One region of the Methylophilus sp. UBA6697 genome, then DNA from elsewhere that is predicted to be linked to it. Evidence: predicted binding sites of a transcription regulator. Region 1 holds the regulator's gene; each other region holds the start of a gene.
The links. Region 1 encodes sigma-54, which starts transcription at its own class of promoters, with help from an activator protein. Its sites were predicted from a motif close to TGGCACNNTTCCTGCT; they were not measured.
Positions count from the first base shown of each region.

Region 2: the regulator sigma-54 is predicted to act here: its motif matches at 4,497-4,512, upstream of B3355_RS00970 (pilin).
Region 3: the regulator sigma-54 is predicted to act here: its motif matches at 4,035-4,050, upstream of ppc (phosphoenolpyruvate carboxylase).
Region 4: the regulator sigma-54 is predicted to act here: its motif matches at 3,835-3,850, upstream of glnA (type I glutamate--ammonia ligase).

Region 1 covers NZ_DKJH01000031.1:4,431-10,390, forward strand. The annotation lists gene lptC (LPS export ABC transporter periplasmic protein LptC) at 8-640, shown strand; gene lptA (lipopolysaccharide transport periplasmic protein LptA) at 656-1,312, shown strand; gene lptB (LPS export ABC transporter ATP-binding protein) at 1,324-2,070, shown strand; gene B3355_RS09055 (RNA polymerase factor sigma-54) at 2,077-3,624, shown strand; gene tyrS (tyrosine--tRNA ligase) at 3,671-4,909, opposite strand; gene B3355_RS09065 (anhydro-N-acetylmuramic acid kinase) at 5,030-5,960, shown strand, end outside.
Region 2 covers NZ_DKJH01000002.1:35,071-41,030, forward strand. The annotation lists gene dxs (1-deoxy-D-xylulose-5-phosphate synthase) at 23-1,867, opposite strand; gene B3355_RS00955 (polyprenyl synthetase family protein) at 1,870-2,760, opposite strand; gene xseB (exodeoxyribonuclease VII small subunit) at 2,788-3,033, opposite strand; gene B3355_RS00965 (alpha/beta hydrolase) at 3,117-3,785, opposite strand; gene B3355_RS00970 (pilin) at 4,069-4,413, opposite strand; gene B3355_RS00975 (SRPBCC family protein) at 4,870-5,415, opposite strand; gene B3355_RS00980 (beta-propeller fold lactonase family protein) at 5,573-5,960, opposite strand, start outside.
Region 3 covers NZ_DKJH01000025.1:59,792-65,751, forward strand. The annotation lists gene B3355_RS07745 (M16 family metallopeptidase) at 1-1,106, shown strand, start outside; gene B3355_RS07750 (PLDc N-terminal domain-containing protein) at 1,156-1,353, opposite strand; gene rsmD (16S rRNA (guanine(966)-N(2))-methyltransferase RsmD) at 1,485-2,024, shown strand; gene coaD (pantetheine-phosphate adenylyltransferase) at 2,064-2,552, shown strand; gene B3355_RS07765 (YfhL family 4Fe-4S dicluster ferredoxin) at 2,591-2,845, shown strand; gene gloA (lactoylglutathione lyase) at 2,903-3,310, shown strand; gene B3355_RS07775 (hypothetical protein) at 3,303-3,566, shown strand; gene B3355_RS07780 (hypothetical protein) at 3,575-3,796, opposite strand; gene ppc (phosphoenolpyruvate carboxylase) at 4,092-5,960, shown strand, end outside.
Region 4 covers NZ_DKJH01000041.1:21,916-27,875, forward strand. The annotation lists gene uvrA (excinuclease ABC subunit UvrA) at 1-1,501, shown strand, start outside; gene mtgA (monofunctional biosynthetic peptidoglycan transglycosylase) at 1,644-2,330, opposite strand; gene aroE (shikimate dehydrogenase) at 2,341-3,165, opposite strand; gene B3355_RS10725 (rhodanese-like domain-containing protein) at 3,207-3,656, opposite strand; gene glnA (type I glutamate--ammonia ligase) at 4,007-5,416, shown strand; gene B3355_RS10735 (DUF4124 domain-containing protein) at 5,542-5,960, shown strand, end outside.

The sequences.
Region 1 (5,960 bases):
CGCCCGCATGCTTAAACACCCCATCTTATTGCCGATTGCGTTAATGCTGTTTTTAGCGCTGCTGACGTTCTGGATTAACCAGACCGTACAGGAGCAGGCGCTGAGCTTGAGCCGCTTAAGTCGTCACGACCCGGATTACATGCTATACAACTTTGTCAGCACGCGTACCGACGCCACTGGCAATACCAAATACGTGTTAGCTGCCGCAGAAATGCGCCATTTTCCGGATAACGACTATACCGAATTACAGCGCCCGCGTTTCACCCAGTTTGGGCAGGATAAACCTTACACGCAAATTCATGGCCAGCACGGCAAAGTGTCAGCCAATGGTAAACTGGTCGAGTTTAGCAAGCAGGTCAAGGTCATACGCCAGGGCACGCTGGCCAAGCCTGAAATGCAGTTGCAAACCGAACATTTAACGCTGGAACCGGATACAGACCTCGCTTACACCGATTTGCCGGTCACTATCCGCCAGCTACCGGCGACGGTGATCACAGGTACCGGCATGCGTTTTGATAACAAGGCAGGCACCATGCAATTATTTAACCGGGTGCATGTACATTATGTACGCGCACCCGCAGTCGCAAAAACTGCAAGCCCGGCAGCGAAGGCGAAAACAGGCAATCACAAGGGTCGTTGATTCTGGAGAAATGAGTTGAACACGCACAAGCCATTATTTTATGCCACCTGCTTGACCTTATGGGCACTGCTATCGTGGTCAACCAGCGTGCTGGCTGAAGAGTCTGACCGTGACCAGCCGATTGAGCTGGAAGCGGATACCGTGACTGTGAATGATGCCAAAAAAATCAGCATTTATACCGGCAATGTGATCCTCAACCAGGGCACCCTGCAAATCAAAGCCGACAAAATGATTGTGCGTGAAGACCAGGATGGCTTTCAGCACAGTACCTGTACCGGCAACCCGACCACATTCAAGCAAAAACGCACAGGCAAAGACGAATGGATGCAAGGCAGTGGGCAGCGTATTGAATACAACGCGCGCATGGACAAGGTACAGCTATACACCAACGCCTGGGTCAAACGTGGTGAAGACCTGGTCACCGGCGACTACATCAGTTATGACGCCAATGCAGAGTACGCCGAAGTCATTGGCGGCACCAAGGCTAACCCCAATGGTACCGCCGGTAGCCGCGTCAAAGCGACCATTCAGCCCAAGAACAAAACCACGCCGCCTGTGATTGATAACAAGCCAACCTCGCAACAAGGGCTGCGCATGAACCGCTCACTGCAAATCAAAGTGGAACCGGCACCCGCCGACACCACTAATGAGCCTACGAAAGCGCAACCCTAAAGACCGGCCTTATGCAGACAACAGTTTCACCAGATCATAACCACTTACGTGTCAGCCACCTGAAAAAAGCCTATCAGGGACGCACCGTGGTTAAAAACACTACACTTGAGCTACGCAGCGGCGAAGTGATTGGTTTGCTCGGCCCGAATGGTGCTGGCAAAACCACCAGCTTTTACATGATTGTTGGCCTGGTCGCACTGGACGACGGCAGCATTACGCTGAATGGGGCAGATGTCAGCCGCGCGCCCATGCACGAGCGCGCCCGCATGGGCCTGGCTTACCTGCCACAAGAAGCATCCATTTTTCGTAAAATGACGGTGACTGATAATATTTTATCAATCCTGGAAACCCGCCCTTACACGGAAGAAGAGCGTGAAGCGCGGCTGGAGTCTTTACTGGATCAATTACATATCCAGCATATCCGTCACAGCCAGGCCGTCAGCCTGTCGGGCGGCGAGCGCCGCCGCGTAGAGATTGCGCGCTGCCTGGCCACAGATCCAAAATTCATCCTGCTGGATGAGCCATTTGCCGGGATTGACCCGATTGCGGTGATTGAGATCCAGAAAATTATCCGCTACCTGAGCAGCCAGAATATCGGCATTTTGATTACAGACCACAACGTGCGTGAAACCCTGGATATTTGTGACCGGGCGTATATCGTTAATGAAGGCGCTGTGTTTGCCGCAGGCACGCCAGACGAAATCATTCAGAACGAAGGCGTACGTGAAGTCTATCTCGGCAAGAACTTTAGGCTGTAACCTGATATGAAGCAAAACCTGCAATTACGCATCTCACAAAACCTGGCGCTCACCCCGCAACTGCAGCAGTCTATCCGCCTGTTGCAGTTGTCCACGCTGGAGTTAAGCCAGGAGCTGGAAACCATCCTGCAGGAAAATCCGTTGCTGGAAATGGCAGATGGCGAAGAAGGAGAATTTGAAGATAACTCGCCATTGGCCACCAGCTCGACAGACACAGAGCAGGTGGATGCAAGTTCATTTGATGTCGCTACCCAAAACGACCTCACGCCCCCTGCAGAGAGTCTGCGTGATGAACCACGTGACGAAACGAGCGGCACTGAAGGCGAACAACCAAATCTGAATGAAGAATTCACGCCGCCCGAGTTTGAAGATGACTACGAAGAGTTTGGCAGTGCCAGCAACTGGGACGAAGCGGGCCGCAACAACCTCGATGATGAAGATAGTGACTTCTCTCGCCAGGACGCCAGCAACATCAGTCTGCGCGAGCACCTGATCAACCAGATGCAATTGGCACATCTATCCAAGCGTGACATGGATCTGGTGAAATTTTTGCTCGACAGCATTAACGATGATGGTTATTTAGAGCAGGATCTACAGGAGATTGTCGACCTGTTGCCGCCAGAGCTGGAAATTGAGTTACTGGAGCTGGAAACCGCACTGAAATTGATCCAGAACCTGGATCCGATCGGCGTCGGTGCACGTGACCTGCGTGAATGCATCTTGCTACAACTGCAAGTACTGCCGCCTGAGACACCTTATCTGCGTATTGCGATGGCAATTGCCAAAGATCACCTGGCATTGCTGGCCAACAAAGACTTTGTCAAATTGCGCAAGGTACTCACTTGCGACGAAGCCGCGCTCAAAGGCGCGCAACAACTGATCCGCCAGCAAAACCCCAAGCCAGGCAATGAGTTTGCGACCTTTAGCCATGACCACTTTATTCAGCACGATGTCGTGGTCAAAAAAATCAAAGGCATCTGGATGGCGTCGCTCAATGATGGCGTGATCCCCAAATTGCGTATCAATCAGTTGTATGCAGATATCCTCAAGCGCAACCGTGAAAGCTCCGGCCAATATCTGCAGAGCCAGATGCAGGAAGCCAAATGGATGATTAAAAATATCCAGCAACGCTTTTCTACCATCTTGCGTGTGTCGCAAGCGATTGTGGACAGACAGCGCAATTTCTTTGAACATGGGGAAATTGCCATGCGGCCCCTGGTATTGCGCGAAATTGCCGAAGAGCTCGACTTGCATGAAAGCACGGTTTCTCGCGTGACAACGCATAAGTATATGCTCACGCCACGCGGTGTATTTGAACTTAAATACTTTTTTGGCAGCTCAGTCGCCACCGATGCGGGCGGCTCATGTTCTGCCACCGCCATTCGCGCGCTCATCAAACAAATGGTCGCTGAAGAAAACCAGAAAAAACCATTGTCTGACAATCAAATCACCGATACGTTGGCGCAGCAAGGCATTGTGGTTGCGCGCCGCACCATTGCCAAATACCGCGAATCGCTGAATATTCCACCAGCCAATTTACGCAAATCGCTGTAAACCAAAAAGGCCGCAAATGCGGCCTTTTTGAATGAGTAACGCATGTTTACTGGATGGTGATTTTGGCAAACTTGCGCTTGCCCACTTGCGCCACCACGGTCACTCCTTTTGCCAGTGACAGGTTTTTATCATCAACCTTTACGCTATCCAGCTTCACGCCGCCTTGTTGCACGGCACGCATGGCTTCACTGGTGCTTTCCACCAGGCCCGCCTGCTTGAGCAACTGGCTGATACTGATGCTATCACCGTCAATCGCCACTGCTACCTCAGGCACATCATCAGGAATCCCGCCTTTAGCCCTGGTCTGGAAATCTTGCAGGGCTTTTTCAGCCGCCGCCTGGCCGTGGAAACGGGCGACGATTTCCTGTGCAAAACCGACCTTGATATTACGCGGATTGTCGCCAGCAGCCACTTGCACTTTCCACTGAGCGATGGTTTCCAGGGTGGCAAATGACAGCAAGTCGATGTAACGCCACATCAGTTCATCAGAAATCGACATGATTTTGGCAAAAATCGTCTCAGGCGCTTCGCTGATACCGATGTAGTTACCCAAAGACTTGGACATTTTATTCACGCCGTCCAGGCCTTCCAGCAACGGCATCATCAACACGCATTGCTGCGACTGGCCAGCCTGCTTTTGCAATTCACGGCCCATGAGCAGGTTAAATTTCTGGTCTGTGCCGCCCAGTTCCAAATCGGCCTGCAAAGCCACAGAGTCATAGCCCTGCAATAAGGGATACAAGAATTCATGAATCGCGATTGGCTGGTTGCCTTTGAAACGCTTGGAGAAGTCATCTCGCTCCAGCATACGGGCAACCGTATGGCTGGCTGCCAGTTTGATCATGCCCGCGGCACCGAGGTCGCTTAACCACTTGGAGTTAAACACAATCTCGGTTTTGGCCGGGTCCAGAATCTTGAATACCTGTTCGGAATAGGTGTCGGCATTCGCCTTCACCTGTTCGACCGTTAACGGCGGGCGCGTGGTGCTTTTACCCGTCGGGTCACCAATCATGCCGGTAAAGTCACCAATCAGGAATTGAATCTGGTGCCCTAGATCCTGCAACTGGCGTAATTTGTTAATCAGCACGGTGTGCCCGAGATGCAGGTCAGGTGCGGTGGGGTCAAAGCCTGCTTTCACACGCAAGGGTTTGCCGGTTTTCAGCTTTTCAATCAGTTCTTGCTCGATTAATAGTTCATCGGCACCGCGCTTGATAATCGCCAGTGCGTTCACAATCTCTGGACTCAGTGCTTCAGTCGTCACTGAAGCTTGGTTTACGTCTGTCATAAAGGTTCTTTTTTTGAGGCGCGCGTTGCGCACGCTTCGTCATGAAAGTAAAACAGCTATTTTAACGTAATCCCATGCATTTCTGTAAGCCAGGCATGAGCAGTGTTACACTTATGCCTTATGAATTTTTCTGCCCCACCCACTCAAACACGCCTGTTTATCGGCCTGATGTCTGGTACCAGTCTGGATGGGGTGGACGCCGTCCTGGTCTCGCAACAAGGCGAGCATCTGCAGCAACAAAGCCAGTATTTCCTGCCTTATCCGGCGGATATCAGACAAATCCTGCTGGATCTGCATACGCCAGCCGTCAACGAATTACATACCGCCGCTATAGTGTCCAATCAGCTGGCCGACCTCTACGCAGCGGCAGTGCAAGACTTATTGCAAGCAGCCAATGTATCGGCAGAAGCCGTGACGGCGATTGGCTGCCACGGGCAAACCATACGCCACTGTCCTGATCTGGCCAACGGCCAGGCCTATACCTTGCAACTGGGTAACCATGCGCGCCTGGCGGAACGCACTGGCATCACCGTGGTCGGCGACTTTCGCAGCCGCGACATTGCGGCTGGCGGACAAGGCGCGCCATTAGTGCCCGCCTTTCACCAGGCAATCTTTGCAGCACCAGACACACATCGCGTCATTTTGAATATTGGCGGCATCGCCAACCTGAGCGACTTGCCGGTGAGCGGCAAGGTGATTGGCTTTGATTCCGGCCCCGGCAACTTACTTATGGACTCATGGACCCTGCAGCACACAGGCCAGAGCTATGATGCTGGTGGCGCCTGGGCAGTACGTGGCGACGTCAATCCAGCCTTGCTGGACGCTTTGCTTGCTGACCCGTATTTTGCATTGCCCATCCCGAAAAGCACTGGCCGCGACCTGTTTAACCAGGCCTGGCTCCATGCACACCTGCAAGCCCATGCTGACACGCCACAGAATGTCGCCCGTACGCTGCTGGAATTGACAGCAGTGACGATTGCCAATGCCTTGAAACAGCATTGCAGCGGTGCCGCAGAAATCTATGTCTGCGGCGGCGGTGCGCACAATATTG
Region 2 (5,960 bases), on a different contig from region 1:
AGTTAATTAATAGTTGAGTTTACTACTCGGAAATTAATTTCTCAATAGCAGACTTGATACCGTTGTTGTCTAGACCACATTCGGCCAGCATAGTTTCGTGGCTGCCATGCTCGATGAATTGGTCTGGCAAGCCGAGGCAGCGTATCGGTTTGGCCATGCCATGCGCTTGCAAACATTCCATCACAGCTGCGCCAGCGCCACCCATCACGGCATTTTCTTCCACAGTGAGCAGGTAATCGTGCGTGCGCGCCATTTCCAGCACTATGGCTTCATCGAGCGGTTTGATAAAACGCATATTGACTACGCTGGCATCGAAGGCTTCTGCTGCTTGTAGCGCTGGTTGCAGCATGCTGCCAAAAGCCAGAATGGCGACTTTGTTACCGTGGCGCACCAAGTGTGCTTTGCCAATAGGCAGTGATTCTAAGGCTGGCGAAATACTGGCGCCTATGCCACTGCCGCGTGGATAGCGTACGGCGGCGGTGCCCGAATACTGGTAACCAGTCGTCAGCATTTGGCGGCACTCGTTTTCATCGCTAGGCGCCATGATGACGATATTGGGGATACAGCGTAAAAAGCTTAAATCAAAGCTGCCGGCATGTGTCGGGCCATCGGCGCCAACCAGGCCAGCACGGTCAATTGCCAGTAATACGTCCAGGTCTTGCAAGGCGATATCATGAATCAATTGGTCATACGCGCGTTGCAAAAAGGTCGAGTAAATCGCCACCACTGGCTTCAGGCCGTCACAGGCCATGCCCGCAGCAAATGTCAGCGCATGCTGCTCGGCAATGCCCACATCAAAATAGCGTTGTGGATAGGCGTCAGCAAAGCGGTTGAGGCCGGAACCATCACACATGGCAGGCGTGATGCCGACCAGTTTGTCATCTGCTGCGGCCATGTCGACCAGCCAGTCGCCGAATATTTGCGTATAACTTGGTCGCTCACTATGGCTTAGGCTATGCCCGTTTTGCGGGTCAAACTTGCTCACACCATGGTATTTGTTCGGATTCGCTTCGGCCGGGCTGTAGCCTTTGCCTTTTTGTGTCACGACATGCAAAAATTGGGGGCCTTGCAGCTGGCGGATATTACCCAGCGTATCGATCAGGGTGTCGATATCGTGGCCGTCAATCGGGCCAATATAGTTGAAACCGAATTCTTCAAATAGCGTTCCTGGCGTCACCATGCCTTTGGCATGTTCTTCGGCACGTCGCGCGAATTCCTTCACCGGCGGCATGATATCCAGCACTTTTTTGCCGCTGCGGCGCACGCTGTCATACAGTTTGCCGGACATTAAGCGAGCAAGGTAATTGTTAAGCGCGCCGACGTTGTTGGAGATGCTCATGTCGTTATCATTGAGGATTACCAGAATATTGGTATCCATGTCGCCAGCATTATTCAAAGCTTCAAATGCCATGCCCGCCGTCATGGCGCCATCGCCAATGATCGCCACGCTGCGGCGATTCGAGCCTTGTGCTTTGGCAGCAACAGCCATGCCTAACGCGGCTGAAATCGAGGTGCTGGAATGGCCGGTGCCAAACGTGTCGTATTCGCTCTCATCGCGCTTGGGGAAGCCGGCAATGCCTCCCGCTTTGCGCAAATTAGCCATGGCTTCGCGGCGGCCAGTTAGAATTTTGTGCGGGTAGGTTTGGTGGCCGACATCCCACACCAGGCGATCATCAGGCGTGTTGTAGATGTAATGTAATGCGATGGTGAGTTCAACCACACCCAGGTTAGAGGCCAGATGGCCGCCCGTTTGCGATACGCTTTGAATCAGGAATGCGCGTAGTTCTGCCGCCAGCACTTTGAGCTGCGAGCGCTCCAGCGTGCGGAGGTCGGTAGGGGAGTCAATGCGGGACAGCAGCGAAGTCATGATTAAAATGGGCGCTCACAAATAAATTTGGCAATGCCGCGTAGCGGGTCTGCCTGCGGGCCGAAGCTCGCCAGTAACTGCAATGTTTGCGCGTACAGGGTGTTTACCAGCGCTTTCGCCTCTTCCAAACCAAGCAGGCTGACGTAGGTCGATTTTTCCTGTAAAGCATCTTTGCCTGCGGTTTTGCCCAGTGTCTGTGTATCTGCGGTGGCGTCGAGAATATCATCGACCACCTGGAATGCCAGCCCCATATGCTGACTATATTGCTCTAAGGCCGTGATGAGTTGCTGATGCGTGTGGTCCGCTGCATAAGCACCCAGTAAGGCTGCTGCTTCAATCAGGGCGCCCGTTTTGTACTGGTGCATGGTTTGCAATGCCTCACGTGACAGCAATTTGCCGGTGCTTTGCAAGTCTATGCTCTGGCCACCACACATGCCGCGCGAACCGGTCGCTGTTGCCAATACTTGTACTTGTTTTAAAGCTTGCAGTGCACTGGTGCTGGCCAGGCATTCAAAGGCCTGGCTTTGTAACGCATCGCCCACCAGCAAGGCGGTTGCATCGTCATATTGTTTGTGGCAGCTAGGCTTGCCGCGGCGCAGGTCGTCATCGTCCATGCACGGCATATCATCATGCACCAGTGAAAAAGCGTGGATCAGTTCCACTGCCGCTGCTGATGCATCCGCCGCGTTTGGTGTCGCCCCAGCCAGTTCTGCCGCAGCATAACTTAACAAGGCGCGCACACGCTTGCCCCCGCCTAGCACCGCATAACGCATGGCCTCATGCAGGCGGCCAGGCAACGTGTTCTCACTTGGCAGCGTACGTGACAATACCTCTTCAACGCGTTGCTGATGTGCGCTGGCCCAATGATCAAAAACAAATGGAGGCTGAGTCATGACTAAAGACAAAAGAAAGCAGGCGCGTTAATTGGCCTCAAAAGGAGTCAGTTGTTGCTGCTGGTTCAAGATCATCACGGTTTGTTCGGCTTGCTGCAGTGATTCCTGACACACTTGCAATAATTGCATGCCCTCAGTGTAAGCCGTTAATGCGGCTTCCAGTGGCAGTTCGCCAGACTCCATACTTTTAACGATGGAGTCCAATGCCGCCAGTCGCTCAGCAAAAGTTTGTTGATCATTCACCGTAGACGGTGACTTTTTGGAAGCACTCATGAAAATTAGCCTGTGAAAACGCCAGCTATTTTAACAAAACTCCCCAAGCTTGCGGGATTATTCTCATGTGTACGAGGGATAGATCAGGCAGGTAAAACGCGCAGCAGAAATTGGCGAATATCGTTGATTTCTTCTTCACATACACTGTGCGGCATGTCGTATTCGTGCCATTCCACCGCATAACCCGCAGCCTCTAGCGTTTGCCGCGACGATTGCGCAGTCGCCAGTGTAATGACACTGTCTTGTCGTCCATGTGCCATCCAGATCGGTAATTGCTGGTTGGCAGGATGCTGTTTTTCTGTGAGCTGATTCTTTAAGGGCAAATAAGTAGAGAGCGCCAATACGCCAGCCAAAGGTCGATCAAAGCGCGTTGCCGTGTGCAAAGCCATTGCACCACCCTGTGAAAACCCCGCCAGTAAAATACGTTGCGAAGGGATGCCACGTGCAATCTCTGATTCAATCATGGCATTAATTGTTGCCTGCATATTGTTGATGCCAACTTCATCTTGAGTGCTTTCTGACTGCAACCCAAAAATGTCATACCAGGCACGCATTTCGTAACCGTTATTGAGGGTAACAGGCCTATAAGGCGCATGTGGCAGGATAAATTTGATATGCGGCAGATTGAGCATTTGAACCACGGGCTCAAAGTCATGGCCATCAGCGCCTAGGCCGTGGAGCCAGATGATGGTTGCAGTGGTGCCAGCTTGTTCGTTGATGCTGATACGCTGTAACATGAGTTTTTTAGACATAAAATATAGTCTTTTAGTATAACAGCAGCACGCTCATTCTCTGATGGATGCTTGCTAATCAATCGGTCCTATTAGTCTTGTAGCTGCAGGTTCTTGGCATGTACTTTTAGACGAGGTTGGCGCTTAATCTGAAGCGTAATTCTTTGTGATAATGCAATTGCATTTTTTGGGGGGGGTAGTTTGAGTGAGTTATCAATGATGCCATCACTCCTCTTTCCTCAGCAAAAACCCCTGCGTTTGTACGCAGGGGTTTAAGATGAGAAGCTCGAATGTTAGCGTTATATTAAGGGCCTACTAATCTGCAAGCACCAGCATTAGTCATAAGGCAGGAAACGGTTTTGCCAGTGCCCTGGTTGGGTGTGAATACCAATGGAGTGGCATTGATAGCAGTAGGGGCGACCACGCCTGCACAATTTGAGGCAGCGTAGTCAGTCATTACGTTGCCTAAGCTTAATTGTGTATATGCACGCTTGGAATATGCAGTCGCTTCTTCCATACATGCACCATCGTGTGCAGATTGTACGTAGTCGGTGTATGCCGGAATCGCTACAGAAGCCAAAATACCGATAATGGCAACAACGATCATCAATTCAATCAGGGTAAAACCTTGTTGTACGTGTTTTTTCATTATGTTTTCCTTTTGAGTCAAGTTTAAAGTGAACATCTTCTGTTTCATTCACTGCTTTTCCAACAGTGTTCGCTAAACCCTAAAGCAACAGCTGTGCCAGCTCCTTATTTCTGTTGTTAACTTGTTGAAAAATATGAATTAAAGGGGTTTTATGCTTTATTTCTTCGAATTGAATTCAAGATTTTTTGGCTAGACGGGCAAAATAAAAGATGACGTAAAGTGACAGCGATCGCCAATCTTTGGCAATGCAGGTGATGTTTTTGGTCAGGGGGCAGAGCGGGTGCTTCAGATGCAAAAAAGGGATTGTGTGGTACACAATCCCTTTATTTGGTGTCAGTGTTTAGCTTTTGACCAAACGCTGCATTTGCAAAAACTGTTGTTTACAACGTAAGACTTACCAGAACTTCCACCAGGGTTTGCTGTTGCCTTGCGTGCGCTTACCAGAACCCTGGCTAATTACTTTCCCGATTCGGCGACCTTTTTCAGGCTTTCCAGACCAGCATCAAAATAATCGTTGACTGCTTTGGTTGCAGCGTCGTCATTTTGTTCAGGTTTTGGGATGTTTGAAGAATCAGCACGTGTGTAGCTGCCTTTAACCGTTACCACTGATTCGTTGCCGCTGCCGGTCACAGTGATGCTTGGGTAAAAGTTAGACACTTGCAAGGTGCTTTTTTCAATCACGTATTCATATTTCAAGCGCATGCCTGCATCGTCGGCAGAGCGCAGTTTTTCGTACATCACGCCGCCGTTTTTCAGTTTAACGGTGCGATAAGTGGCGTCATCACCGTTTTCATCTTTTTTCTGCTCTACAGTGGTTGATTCAACGCCTGCGTGCCAAGCTTGTACATTGCCAAAGTCTTTGAGCAATGCCCAGACTTTTGCCGGTGCTGCCTTGATGGTGACGGTTTTTTCAAAACGTAACGCAGCCGCACCGTGTGCGCCAGCAGTCAGAGGGATCAGCGGCAATAAAGAAACAGCAATAATGCCTAGAATTTTTTTCATTACATTTCTCCTGATATTTACAGACTTTCAAAACTAAAAGTAAGCGGTACTTGATAAAAGTAAGCGGTCTTGGAGTTTCAAAAACAACCCGTGACTTTACCTAAAAAAAAGCTTCTTTGCGACTAATTCATGGGTCATCCTGTGAAAAAAACAAATTTTATTTGGCCTGAAGTATAAATTGCCCAAATGACCGGCATAGTTTGGGGCTGGCAATGGTGTGCGTGACGGTGTTTGTCTGGGCGTCAATCATTGAAACAGTGTCTGATCCCCAATTGGCAACGACGATTTGATTGGTCGCTTTGTCATACTCAATCCCTTCAGGGAACTCGCCGACGGTAACCGTTTTCACGGTTTTCCCTGTGTTTAAATCAATCACCGAAACGCTTTCTGCATGATTGTTGCTGACATAGGCCCAGCGACTGTCCGGGCTAATGGCAACGCCATAAGGGTGCTGCCCGGTTTTTACTGTGCTCGATTGGTAGGTATCCACATTCAGTAAGGTGAGTGTGTTGCTGACCACATTGACGACGAACAGTGTGCGGCCA
Region 3 (5,960 bases), on a different contig from region 1:
GCGGTACGGCGGCGGTAACGCACCATTTGATGGCGTTGGTTGCGGGCGGGCTTGAGGAAGAGGCACTGACCAATCGTTTTGCCGATATTGGTGCCGTGCTGGGCGGCAGTTTTGATGCTGAGCGTGCCAGTTTCAAGTTACGCACGTTGACCAGCGAGCAGCAGGCGGCGCTGGATGCGTTTGCGTTGGTATTGCATCAGCCGGATTTTCCGCCAGCAGTGCTTGCGCGCGAGCAGGCGCGTATCGTCGCGGCCCTGCAGGAGGCCGAAACCGAGCCTGACAGCATCGCACAAAAAGCGTTTATGCAGTCCGTGTATGGCATGCATCCTTACAGCCTGGATCAAAACGGTGAAATTTCCACTGTGCAGTCGCTGACGGTGGCGCAATTACGCCAGTTTTACCAAACCTATTACACGGCCAAGTCGGCGGTGATTGCCATGATGGGAGATTTGACCACCGAGCAAGCCAGGCAGATTGCCGCACGGCTGAGTGCTGGATTGCCGCAAAGCGCTGCGGTAGCGCCGGTGCCACCAGTGACAGCGCCTGCCTCGGCCAGCGTGAAAAAATTGCCGCATCCGGCGGTGCAGGCGCATATTCTGCTGGGGCAGCCTGGGAATAAACGGGGTGACGCGGACTTTTTCCCTTTGTATGTGGGTAACTATATTCTGGGTGGCGGCGGTTTTGTTTCGCGCCTGACTGAAGAGGTGCGTGAGAAGCGCGGCCTGGCCTACAGTGTGTATAGTTATTTTATGCCGATGAGCCAGTTAGGCCCGTTCCAGATCGGCCTGCAAACCAAGAAGGAGCAGGCCGATGAGGCACTCAAACTGGTGAAAGAGACGGTGCAGCAGTTTGTGGATAAAGGCGTGACGGAAAAAGAACTGGCTGCGGCCAAGGATAACCTGATCGGCGGTTTTCCGCTGCGCATAGATAGCAACAGCAAGATTCTGGAGTACCTGAATATGATTGGTTTTTACCAACTGCCGCTGGATTACCTGGATAGTTTTAATGATCATGTGGCCAAGGTGACGGTTCAGCAGGTGAATGATGCATTTAAGCGACGTGTTCACCCGGAAAGTTTTGCCACCGTGATTGTCGGGGCCGAATAATAAAAAAGCCGACCACATGGTCGGCTTTTTTTATGGTGCTTAATATTCTTTAAACCAGCCGCTTTTTGCGTGCCAGCAGGTAGTATAGAAATGCACCCAGCAGGTTGAGGAAGAAAATCACCAGAAACCAGACCAGTTTGTCTTCGCTTTGATTGGCCAGGCAATCGACCAGCATCCATACCCAAAATAATCCTAGTGCCAGTGCAATCAGGCTGCCTAATATGCCAAAGCCAAATAAGAATTCCATGCTGTTTTCCTTTGTTAATTGCCATGAATCATAGCACGATCCATTTGCATGGATGATCATGTAAATGTGGCTGCTAGCAAGAACGCCTTTATAATCATGCTTTGTCGTTGCTAACGAATAGAACCATATTCATGAATCAAGTTCGCCTGAATGCCGGCGTTTGGCGTAGCCGCATACTCAAATTTCCGGATGCAGAAGGCTTGCGCCCGACGTCTGACCGCGTGCGCCAGACTTTGTTTAACTGGTTAGGGCAGGAGATGACAGGCAAAGCCTGCCTGGATTTGTTTGCAGGCACGGGTGCCCTGGGCTTTGAAGCGCTATCGCGCAATGCCAGGCAAGTGACCATGCTGGAACTGGCCAAAGCGCCGTTTCAGGCATTGCTGCAAAACCAGCGCTTATTGGGCGCGACGCAGGCCGAGATGCGGCAAATGGATGCCTTGCAGTTTCTGGCGCAAAACAAACAGCGCTATGATGTGATTTTCTGCGATCCACCCTACCATAAACAGTGGCTGGATAAGTTGTTGCCACAGTTGGCCAGCCACCTGGCCGACGATGGTTTGCTGTATGTGGAGGCGGAATATGCGTTAAAATCCGACTCGGGCTGGCAAGTGATCAAGTCCGGCAAGGCGGGGCAGGTGTTTTATCATCTGCTGCAGCCAGTAGAAGCATAGGTCGAGGACACCTTAAAAAAATATTCGGGGTAAAGGTGAATGAGTAAAGTCAGAGTGGCAGTGTATCCGGGAACATTTGATCCGATTACATTGGGGCATGAAGATATTGTGCGCAGGGCCGCCAATCTGTTTGATGAGGTGATTGTGGCGGTGGCCGGCAGTACCAGCAAGCAGACTTTGTTCAGCCTGCAAGAGCGCGTGGCGTTGGCCGAGTCTGTGTTTAATGGCAGCAACATTCGCGTGGTGGGCTTTGATGGCCTGCTGATGCAGTTTGTGCAGGCGCAAGGCGGACAGATGGTGATTCGAGGTTTACGTGCGGCCAGTGATTTTGAATACGAGTTTCAGCTGGCAGGCATGAACCGCAAGCTGTATCCAAAACTTGAGACCCTGTTTATGACGCCCGCCGAAGAATTTATGTTTATCTCCTCCAGCCTGGTGCGCGAAGTCGCGCGTCTGGGCGGTGATGTGAACCAGTTTGTGTCGCCAGGCGTCGAAACTGCAATCAAGCAAAAACTGGTCGCTGCTTAACGCTATACCAGATAGAGAATCCCTTATTTTAAAGAGTCATGGCGTTATTTATTACCGATGAATGTATTAACTGCGATGTTTGCGAGCCAGTGTGCCCGAATGAGGCCATTTCGCAAGGCGCAGAAATCTATGAAATCAACCCTGACTTGTGCACGGAATGTGTTGGGCATTACGATAAGCCACAATGTCAGCAGGTATGCCCGATCAGTTGTATTCCGCTAGACCCGGATCGACCTGAAACCCAGGAACAGCTGATGGAAAAATATGTGCGGATCACTGCACTCAATCATTAAAAAAAATAATTAAAACCAACATTAAAACGAAGTTACACGGATCTCAAGGAGTCAATAATGCGAGTATTACATACCATGTTGCGCGTAGGCGATTTGCAACGTTCGATTGATTTTTATACGGGCGTGCTAGGCATGAAGCTGATCCGTACCCAGGATTACCCGGATGGCGAATTTACGCTGGCATTTGTCGGCTATGGCAATGAGTACGATAACACCGTGCTAGAGTTGACCTACAACTATGGCAAAACAGCCTATGACATGGGTGGCGCATATGGTCATATGGCGATTGAGGTCGACGATGCTTACAAAGCCTGTGAACTGGTCAAAACCAAAGGCGGCAAAGTGGTGCGCGAAGCGGGGCCGATGAAGCACGGCACGATTGTCATTGCGTTTATCGAAGACCCGGACGGCTATAAAATCGAATTCATCCAGAAGGGGACGATTGAGTACCCCGTTAATGTCTAACCAGGCACAGTTATTAGAGGCTGTGACGCAGGCGCAAGCTGGCAACTGGGATGCGGCCCACAATATCGCGCAGGACTATAGCGACACCACGGCGAACTGGATTCACGCCGTGCTGCATAAGATTGAAGGCGATACCTGGAATAGCAAGTACTGGTATGCCAGAACCGGTGGTCACCAATATGAAGATTACGGCCCGGATGTGGCCGCAGAGCTGGTGGCCATTCAACAATGGCTGAGCACTGCTGCTGCGCAATAATTGATTGCTTACTTATGATCTTCGTCAGCAGGGCGGCGGCTGGAAATAAAAATCCCCCATAGCGACTGCACAAACAGGCCAATCACGGTGCCGGTGATAAATAGCAACAGGCAGGCGAGCAAACACACCAACAGCAAGAAGGCATCTTGCTGCCACAGACCCAGCGCAGACAGCGACTGCCAGACAGTCAGTATTTGCTGTATCCAATGATCGAGGTTGATAAGCGCCATGTGTTTATTATGCCTGAGCAAACTCAGGCATGTAATCAGTCAGCGTATGCATGGATGTGTACAGCCAATATTTTGCATCATTTTACTGGTTCCCATTTTTCGTCCCTTTTCGGCTTTTCAGTCGGACTTTTAATCACAAGAGCCAAATCAGTGCACTCCCTCGCCTGATGTCGGTGCGTGTGCGCTATTCTTATTCTTTAACGCCATGATTTTTAAGTAAAAAAAGTTACCTTGAATATGGCCTGCTTGTTGCTAGTCTAGCATGGAGCTAGCACTGAGCTAGAGGAGAGGCACCATGATAAAAAAACTTGCGGCCAGCGCAACGATGTCAGCCGCCATGATTTCGGCAGACAGCCAATTGACCGACAATATTCAATTGCTGGGTGAGTTGCTCGATAAAGCGATTCTGGAGGTTGAAGGTGACGAGGTCGCGCAGAAGATTGCGTCTATTCGCCAAGCCGCCCTGCGCTTTCACCAGACACATGACCAGCAAGCCTCGCTAGACCTGGAGCAGTTATTGGCCGGCCTGAGTCTGGAGCATACCGTGCGTGTGGTACGGGCATTGGCCTATTTCAAGCATTTGGTGAACCTGGCTGAGGATTTATACGGCCAGCAATTAGGGCATTGCCAGCAGAATACACCTGCGCCCGGCATGCTTTCATATACCTTGTTGCAAATCAAAGCGGCGGGGATCCCGGCAGATACGATTAAACATCTGTTACAGGATGCGCTGATTTCCCCTGTGCTCACCGCGCACCCCACCGAAGTGCAGCGCAAAAGCGTGCTGGATATTGAACGCCTGATTGCCGAATTGCTGGCAGATCGTGCGCAAATGGTCTCCGAACGTCAGCGCACCCGCAATAGCCTGCTGCTGCAAGGCGCGGTGTCGGCATTGTGGCAAACCCGCATGATGCGTTACTCCAAACTCAGCGTGCTCAATGAAATTGAAAATGCACTGACTTATTACGAAAGTACGTTTTTGCATGTCATCCCTGAGATTCTGCAAGACGTTGAGCGCGATTTATCTGACTTGCTGCCCAATGTAGCATTGCCCGGCTTTTTGCGTATGGGCAGCTGGATAGGCGGTGACCGGGATGGCAACCCGTTTGTTAACGGGGCGACGTTGCGCGAAAGCGTGCGCTTGCAGGCCATTACTTTATTCAGATTTTATTTGCAGGAGCTGGCGGCATTAAAGCGCGAACTGGCAGTGTCAACCCGGGTGGTCGGCGTGGACGAGGCTGTGCTGCAAATGACCAAAGCGTCGCGTGACCAATCGCAACACCGGCTGGATGAACCTTATCGCCTGGCACTAAACGGTATTCACGATGGTTTGCTGGCCACGGCCAATACGCTGCTGCCGCAAGGCGGATGGGTGCTGCCTGAAGACATGACGGCTGACCCTTACGATACGCCAGAGGCCTTGCTGGCGCCGTTGCAAACCATTGCCGATTCTTTGCGCACCCACCATGGCGAAGCCCTGATTTATCCGCGGTTGGGCAAGCTGATCAAGGCGATTGGCACTTTTGGCTTTCATCTGGCGACGGTCGATATCCGCCAGTCTTCAGACGTGCATGAGGCGGTGATTACAGAATTATTGCAAAAGGCCGGCCATGACTTTGACTATGCGGGCTTTAATGAGGATGAAAAAATCGGCATTTTGCTGGAGGAACTAAAACAGCCGCGCTTGCTGTTTTCGCCTTTCCAGCAATATTCCGAATTGGTGCATAAAGAAATTGGTGTGCTGGTGGCGGTGCGTGAGATGCGCGAGCGCTTTGGTGAGTATGCGGTGCGGCAATATATTATTTCGCATACTGAAACGCTGTCTGACCTGCTGGAAGTGGCTTTGCTGCAACGTGAAGCCGGTTTGTTGCGCGGTGTGTGGGGTTCGGCCAATATCCAGGTCGATTTGAATATCGTGCCTTTGTTTGAAACCATTGCGGACTTGCGCGATGCACCCATGATCATGGGCAAATGGCTGAGCCTGCTTGGTATCCGCCACGTGATTCGTTACCAGGGCAGTGAGCAGGAAGTCATGCTGGGGTATTCTGATAGCAATAAGGACGGCGGCTTTTTAACCTCCAACTGGGAGTTATATAAAGCAGAAATCTCACTGGTGGAGCTGTTCAACCAGGCCAACGTCAAGTTGCGCCTGTTCCATGGCCGC
Region 4 (5,960 bases), on a different contig from region 1:
ACTCAGCGGCCAAAAGCTGGCCATTGCCGACAAAATTGTCAAAGAGATTGAAAACCGTCTGAAATTCCTGACCAATGTCGGCCTGGATTATTTGTCATTGTCGCGCTCGGCAGAAACCTTGTCTGGTGGCGAAGCGCAGCGTATCCGCCTGGCCTCACAAATCGGTAGCGGCCTCACCGGCGTGATGTATGTGCTAGACGAGCCTTCGATTGGCTTGCACCAGCGTGATAACGACCGCTTACTGGAAACCCTGAAGCGCCTGCGCGACATCGGCAATAGCGTCATTGTGGTCGAACATGATCAAGATGCGATTCAACTGGCTGATTTTGTTGTCGACATTGGCCCTGGGGCTGGTGAGCATGGCGGCAATATTGTTTCTTTTGGCACGCCAGCGGAAATTGAAGCGGATCCCAATTCGCTGACCGGGCAATATATCAGCGGTAAAAAACAGATCACCTTTAAATTGCCGCGCACCCAACCTGACCCTGCGCGTTGGATCAAACTGAACAATGCCACCGGCAATAACCTGAAAAATGTCAGCGTCGAAATCCCGGTGGGACTGCTCACGTGCGTCACCGGCGTCTCCGGTAGTGGCAAATCCACGCTGATCAACGACACGCTCTATCGCGTGGTGGCAACACATTTGTATGGCAGCACCACCGAAGCTGCGCCGCATGAAAGCATTGACGGCCTGGAGTTCTTTGACAAGGTGGTTGATGTTGACCAAAGCCCGATCGGCCGTACCCCGCGTTCCAATCCGGCCACGTATACCGGCCTGTTCACCCCTATTCGCGATTTGTTTGCCAGCGTGCCTGAAAGCCGTGCGCGTGGTTATGGCCCTGGCCGCTATTCATTCAACGTCAAAGGTGGTCGCTGCGAGGCGTGCCAGGGCGATGGTGTACTGCGCGTTGAAATGCATTTTTTGCCGGACGTGTATGTGCCGTGCGATGTGTGCAAAGGCCAGCGCTATAACCGTGAAACACTGGAAATTCAGTTTAAAGGCAAAAATATCCACCAGGTGTTGGCCATGACCGTGGAGCAGGCGCACCAGTTCTTTAATGCGCAACCGGTCATAGAACGCAAACTGAAAACCCTGCTGGATGTGGGCCTGGGCTATATTACGCTGGGGCAATCGGCCACCACACTATCAGGTGGTGAGGCGCAACGGGTCAAGTTGTCACTGGAGCTGAGCAAGCGCGATACTGGCCGTACACTGTATATTCTGGACGAACCAACCACTGGTTTGCATTTTGCCGATATCCAATTATTGCTGGATGTGATTCACAGACTGCGCGACTCCGGCAATACAGTGGTGATTATTGAGCACAACCTGGATGTGATTAAAACGGCTGACTGGCTGATTGACATGGGGCCTGAGGGCGGTGATGGTGGCGGTGTGGTAGTTGGCGTAGGTGCGCCTGAGGAACTGGCAAAAAATACGGCCAGTTATACTGGCCGTTACCTCATACCCTTATTAAAACATCTCGCTGTCAAGGGCTAGGTCAACATGCAACCGGTCCCCGAGATGCGCTGTCATTTGACAGTGCATCCAATACGGATGTGGTAAAGCCACATACATATATTTATATAAAACATTGTATGTGGCGGTATGAGGGTTTAATAGCTTAAACAAGCCCTTAAAATCAGGGTAATTTCACCAATCGCATGCGCGCCTGTATGGTGCCAGCGTGACGACTCAGGTAACGTGTGCTGCGATGTACATCATAAAAGCGTGGATTCGGGATCATGGCCGCCAACCTGGCAGCCTCTGCTGGTCCAAGTGATCTGGCATTCCCATGAAAGTAATGACGCGAGGCCGCTTCGGCACCAAACACACCATCGCCCCACTCAATCACATTAAGATAAATTTCCAGAATACGGCGCTTGGTCAATAACTTTTCTAGCATAAAGGTGATGACCGCCTCTTGCGCTTTGCGCCACGGCGTCCGGTGGCCGGATAAAAACAAGTTTTTGGCCAATTGCTGGCTGATGGTCGAGCCGCCAGCCACAATTTTGCCTTTTTTCAGGTTTTTCTCGAACGCAGTTTCTATGCCCACCCAGTCAAATCCTTCGTGGTCGACAAACTTGCTATCTTCGGCTGCAATCACAGCGCGCTTTAAGTGGTTGCTGATTTTTGCATAGGGCACCCATTGCTGCTGCAACTTTGCATCAGGGTGACTTTCCTGCATGACTTCGAGGCGTGCTTCCATAAATGCGGTGGAGGTCGGGTTATGCTCAATCCACCATACAATATGCAATAGCGCCCACACCTGGTACAGGCAAATCCACAGCAGCAAGAGGCCAAAAAACAGTTTAATGGCTTGTTTCATCGTGAGAAACCTAGGACTGACGCAAAGACTGGATCACAGAAGCTGTGTCTGGACGCAAACCATGCCAGAGATAAAACGCTTCGGCCGCCTGTTCTACCAGCATGCCCAAGCCATCTGCCACGCGCGCGCCTGCTGCGCGCGCCTGCTGCATAAATGGTGTGTCTCTGCCATACATCATGTCGTAGGCCAGCGTATCTTGTTGGAATACCATTGCTGGAATTTGCAACACACTATCGGTTAAGCCGGCTGAGGTAGCATTAATCACCACGTCATAGCCTTGCGATAAGTCGGCAAATGTCTGCACCTGCAACGAGACTTGCGTACGTGTCGCGTCTTCGGCAAATCGGCCTGCCATGGCTTGCGCTTTATCCAGGCTGCGATTGGCGACCGTCAGTTGTAATGGCTGCTGCTCAAGCAGCGGCAATATCACGCCTTGCGCAGCACCACCTGCACCAAGCAACAATATGGTTTTGCCAGCCAAGCGTGTTTGCTGATGTTTGAGGATGTCGTTAACCAGGCCGCAGCCGTCAGTATTGTCACCAAGTAACTGCGAAGCTTTGAAGCTTAAAGTATTCACCGCGCCTGCTGCCTGCGCCCGCGCAGATAAGTCCTGGCAGGCATCAAAAGCCTCAAACTTAAATGGCACCGTCACATTGGCGCCCACATAACCGTCGGCTTGCAAGCGCGCAATCGTTGCAGCAAAGCCATCCAAAGGCGCCAGCACCTTCTCGTAAACGATGGATTTATTGAATTGCTGTGCAAAGGCCTGGTGGATCAATGGCGATTTGCTATGTTCGATTGGATGACCAATCACTGCATACTTTTCAACGGTCATACGCGGCAAAGCTTCATTTGTCTAAAGTGATTGATACAGCGTTAATTAGTCCACGGCAGGCCAGCATGCTTCCAGCCGTTAATCAAGGTTCTTTGCTTCAGCGCATTGGCCTCGCCTTCAAAGCCTTCAATCATATTATAAGCATTGCTATAGCCCAGTTGCTGCGCCAACAACGCCGCATTATGACTGCGTCCGCCTGTACGACACATAAAAATCACGGTGCATGATTTATCCACTTGCGCTTGCAATTGTGCAGCAAACTCGGCATTTGCCACCATGCCAGGGTAAAACGCCCACTCTACATGGGTCGCAACAGGCACACGCCCGACCAACTCCAACTCCGCGCGTGAGCGTACATCGACCAACACCGCTTCGCTATTCTGGCTAATCAATGCGTAGGCTTCTTGCGGCGTCACCGCACCCGCATATGACAAGCCAGTTTGTGAGGCGCGGGCATGGGCCTGAGTTAAGATATTTTCTACGCTTTCCAAATCACACCTTCATTCATTCACACAAGGACTAAAACGGCGAGTATACCCGCGAAAGCAAGTCAAAATCACAATGCACAATTTTGGTGCTCAATTTGTTGCATTGCACACAAATAGTGCATGATGTTTTTATAATTTTATGTAAGATACCCCTTAACCATGCAAAATGGTTATTTTGGCGTGGCATGCTTCCTGCTAATATTACACATTGAGATTTCCTGGGATTCGGTCATCCGGCTGAATTCCAACTATCCATTGTTTGACACTTGCTCACGTTACGGGACATCCGCAACATGCCCCGCTTTTTGCGTGTGCAACTTAAAATTTAGACCTTGATCATTGAGGAGAATGTAATGTCCGTTGCAAACGTAATGAAATTGGTTGCAGAAAACGACATCAAATTTGTTGATTTCCGTTTTACCGATACCAGAGGTAAAGAGCAGCACGTGACTGTGCCAGTTTCTCACTTCGACGAAGATAAATTTACTGAAGGCCATGCATTTGACGGCTCTTCCATCGCTGGATGGAAAGGCATTCAAGCCTCTGACATGCAACTGATGCCTGATGCAAGCACCGCATACATTGACCCGTTTTTTGACGAGCCAACATTGGTTTTAACCTGTGATGTTGTTGACCCTACAGATGGTAAAGGTTACGACCGCGACCCACGTAGCTTGGCGAAACGCGCTGAAGCCTACCTGAAATCCAGCGGCCTGGGCGACACAGCCTACTTCGGTCCTGAGCCAGAGTTCTTCATTTTTGACAGCGTACAATGGGATGCCACCATGGGTGGTAGCTTCGTTAAGATCAACTCCGAAGAAGCAGCCTGGTCATCAGGTGAAAAATTCGAAGGCGGCAACACAGGCCACCGTCCAGGCGTTAAAGGCGGCTACTTCCCAGTGCCTCCAGTCGACTCATTGCACGACATCCGCTCTGCGATGGTGATGACACTGGAAGAGTTGGGCGTGCCTGTTGAAGTGCATCACCACGAAGTGGCGACTGCTGGTCAATGTGAAATCGGTACTAAATTTGCAACATTGGTACAACGTGCTGACTGGACACAAATCCTGAAATACGTAGTGACCAACACCGCGCACGCTTACGGTAAAACTGCAACCTTTATGCCTAAACCAATGTTTGGCGATAACGGTTCTGGTATGCACGTGCATCAATCCGTATGGAAAGATGGCAAAAACCTGTTTGCAGGTAACGGCTATGCTGGTTTGAGCGATTTCGCCCTGTACTACATCGGCGGCATCATCAAACACGCGCGCGCATTGAACGCGATCACTAACCCAGGCACTAACTCATACAAGCGCCTGGTGCCACATTACGAAGCACCGGTAAAACTGGCTTACTCTGCTAAAAACCGTTCTGCTGCGATCCGTATCCCATTCGTACATTCAGACAAAGCACGTCGTGTTGAAGCTCGCTTCCCAGACCCGATTGCCAACCCATACCTGGCTTTCTCAGCTTTGCTGATGGCTGGCCTGGACGGCGTTCAGAACAAAATTCACCCAGGTGAACCAGCGACAAAAGACTTGTACCATCTGCCACCAGAAGAAGATGCATTGATTCCAACCGTGTGTTCTTCATTGGAGCAAGCGCTTGAGTACCTGGACAAAGACCGCGAGTTCCTGACACGCGGTGGTGTGTTCACTGATGACTGGATTGACTCTTACATTGCATTAAAAATGGAAGAAGTTACCAAATTGCGTCAAACACCACACCCTGTTGAGTTTGGTTTGTACTACTCCTGCTAATCGCAAGAGACGCACCAAAACAGGGCAGCTTAGGCTGCCCTGTTTTTTTATGCACACTCAGCATCGTCAACCTTTTGCAGTAAACACACGTTGATAACCTCAACAATCTACTCTAAACTATTGCCATGAAAAGACTTTTTTACGTTCTCGCTTTTGTACTGGCATCAAGCAGCTGCCTGGCGGATATCTACAAGTATACGGACAGCAATGGTGTGACCACTTACACCAATATCAAGCCAGAAGGTCACAGCAAAGCAGAATTGGTCATTAGCGGCCCAAAAACGGCGGAGCCACCACCCGTTGCGCGTGAAAAAAAACCTAGCGCAAAAGCCCCCTCTCCGGCTAATTTCCCCAAAGTGGATAACCAGACGCAAAACCAGCGCGACCAAAAACGCCGCGAATTGCTCATGAGTGAATTAGAGCAAGAAAAACAAGCACTTGAACATGCAAAACAGCTCTACGAAGAGGCGCAAAATACGCCCGAAGTCTATAAAGGCGCCAATGGAAAAACCTTTAGAAACGTCGCAAAATACGATGAAAAACT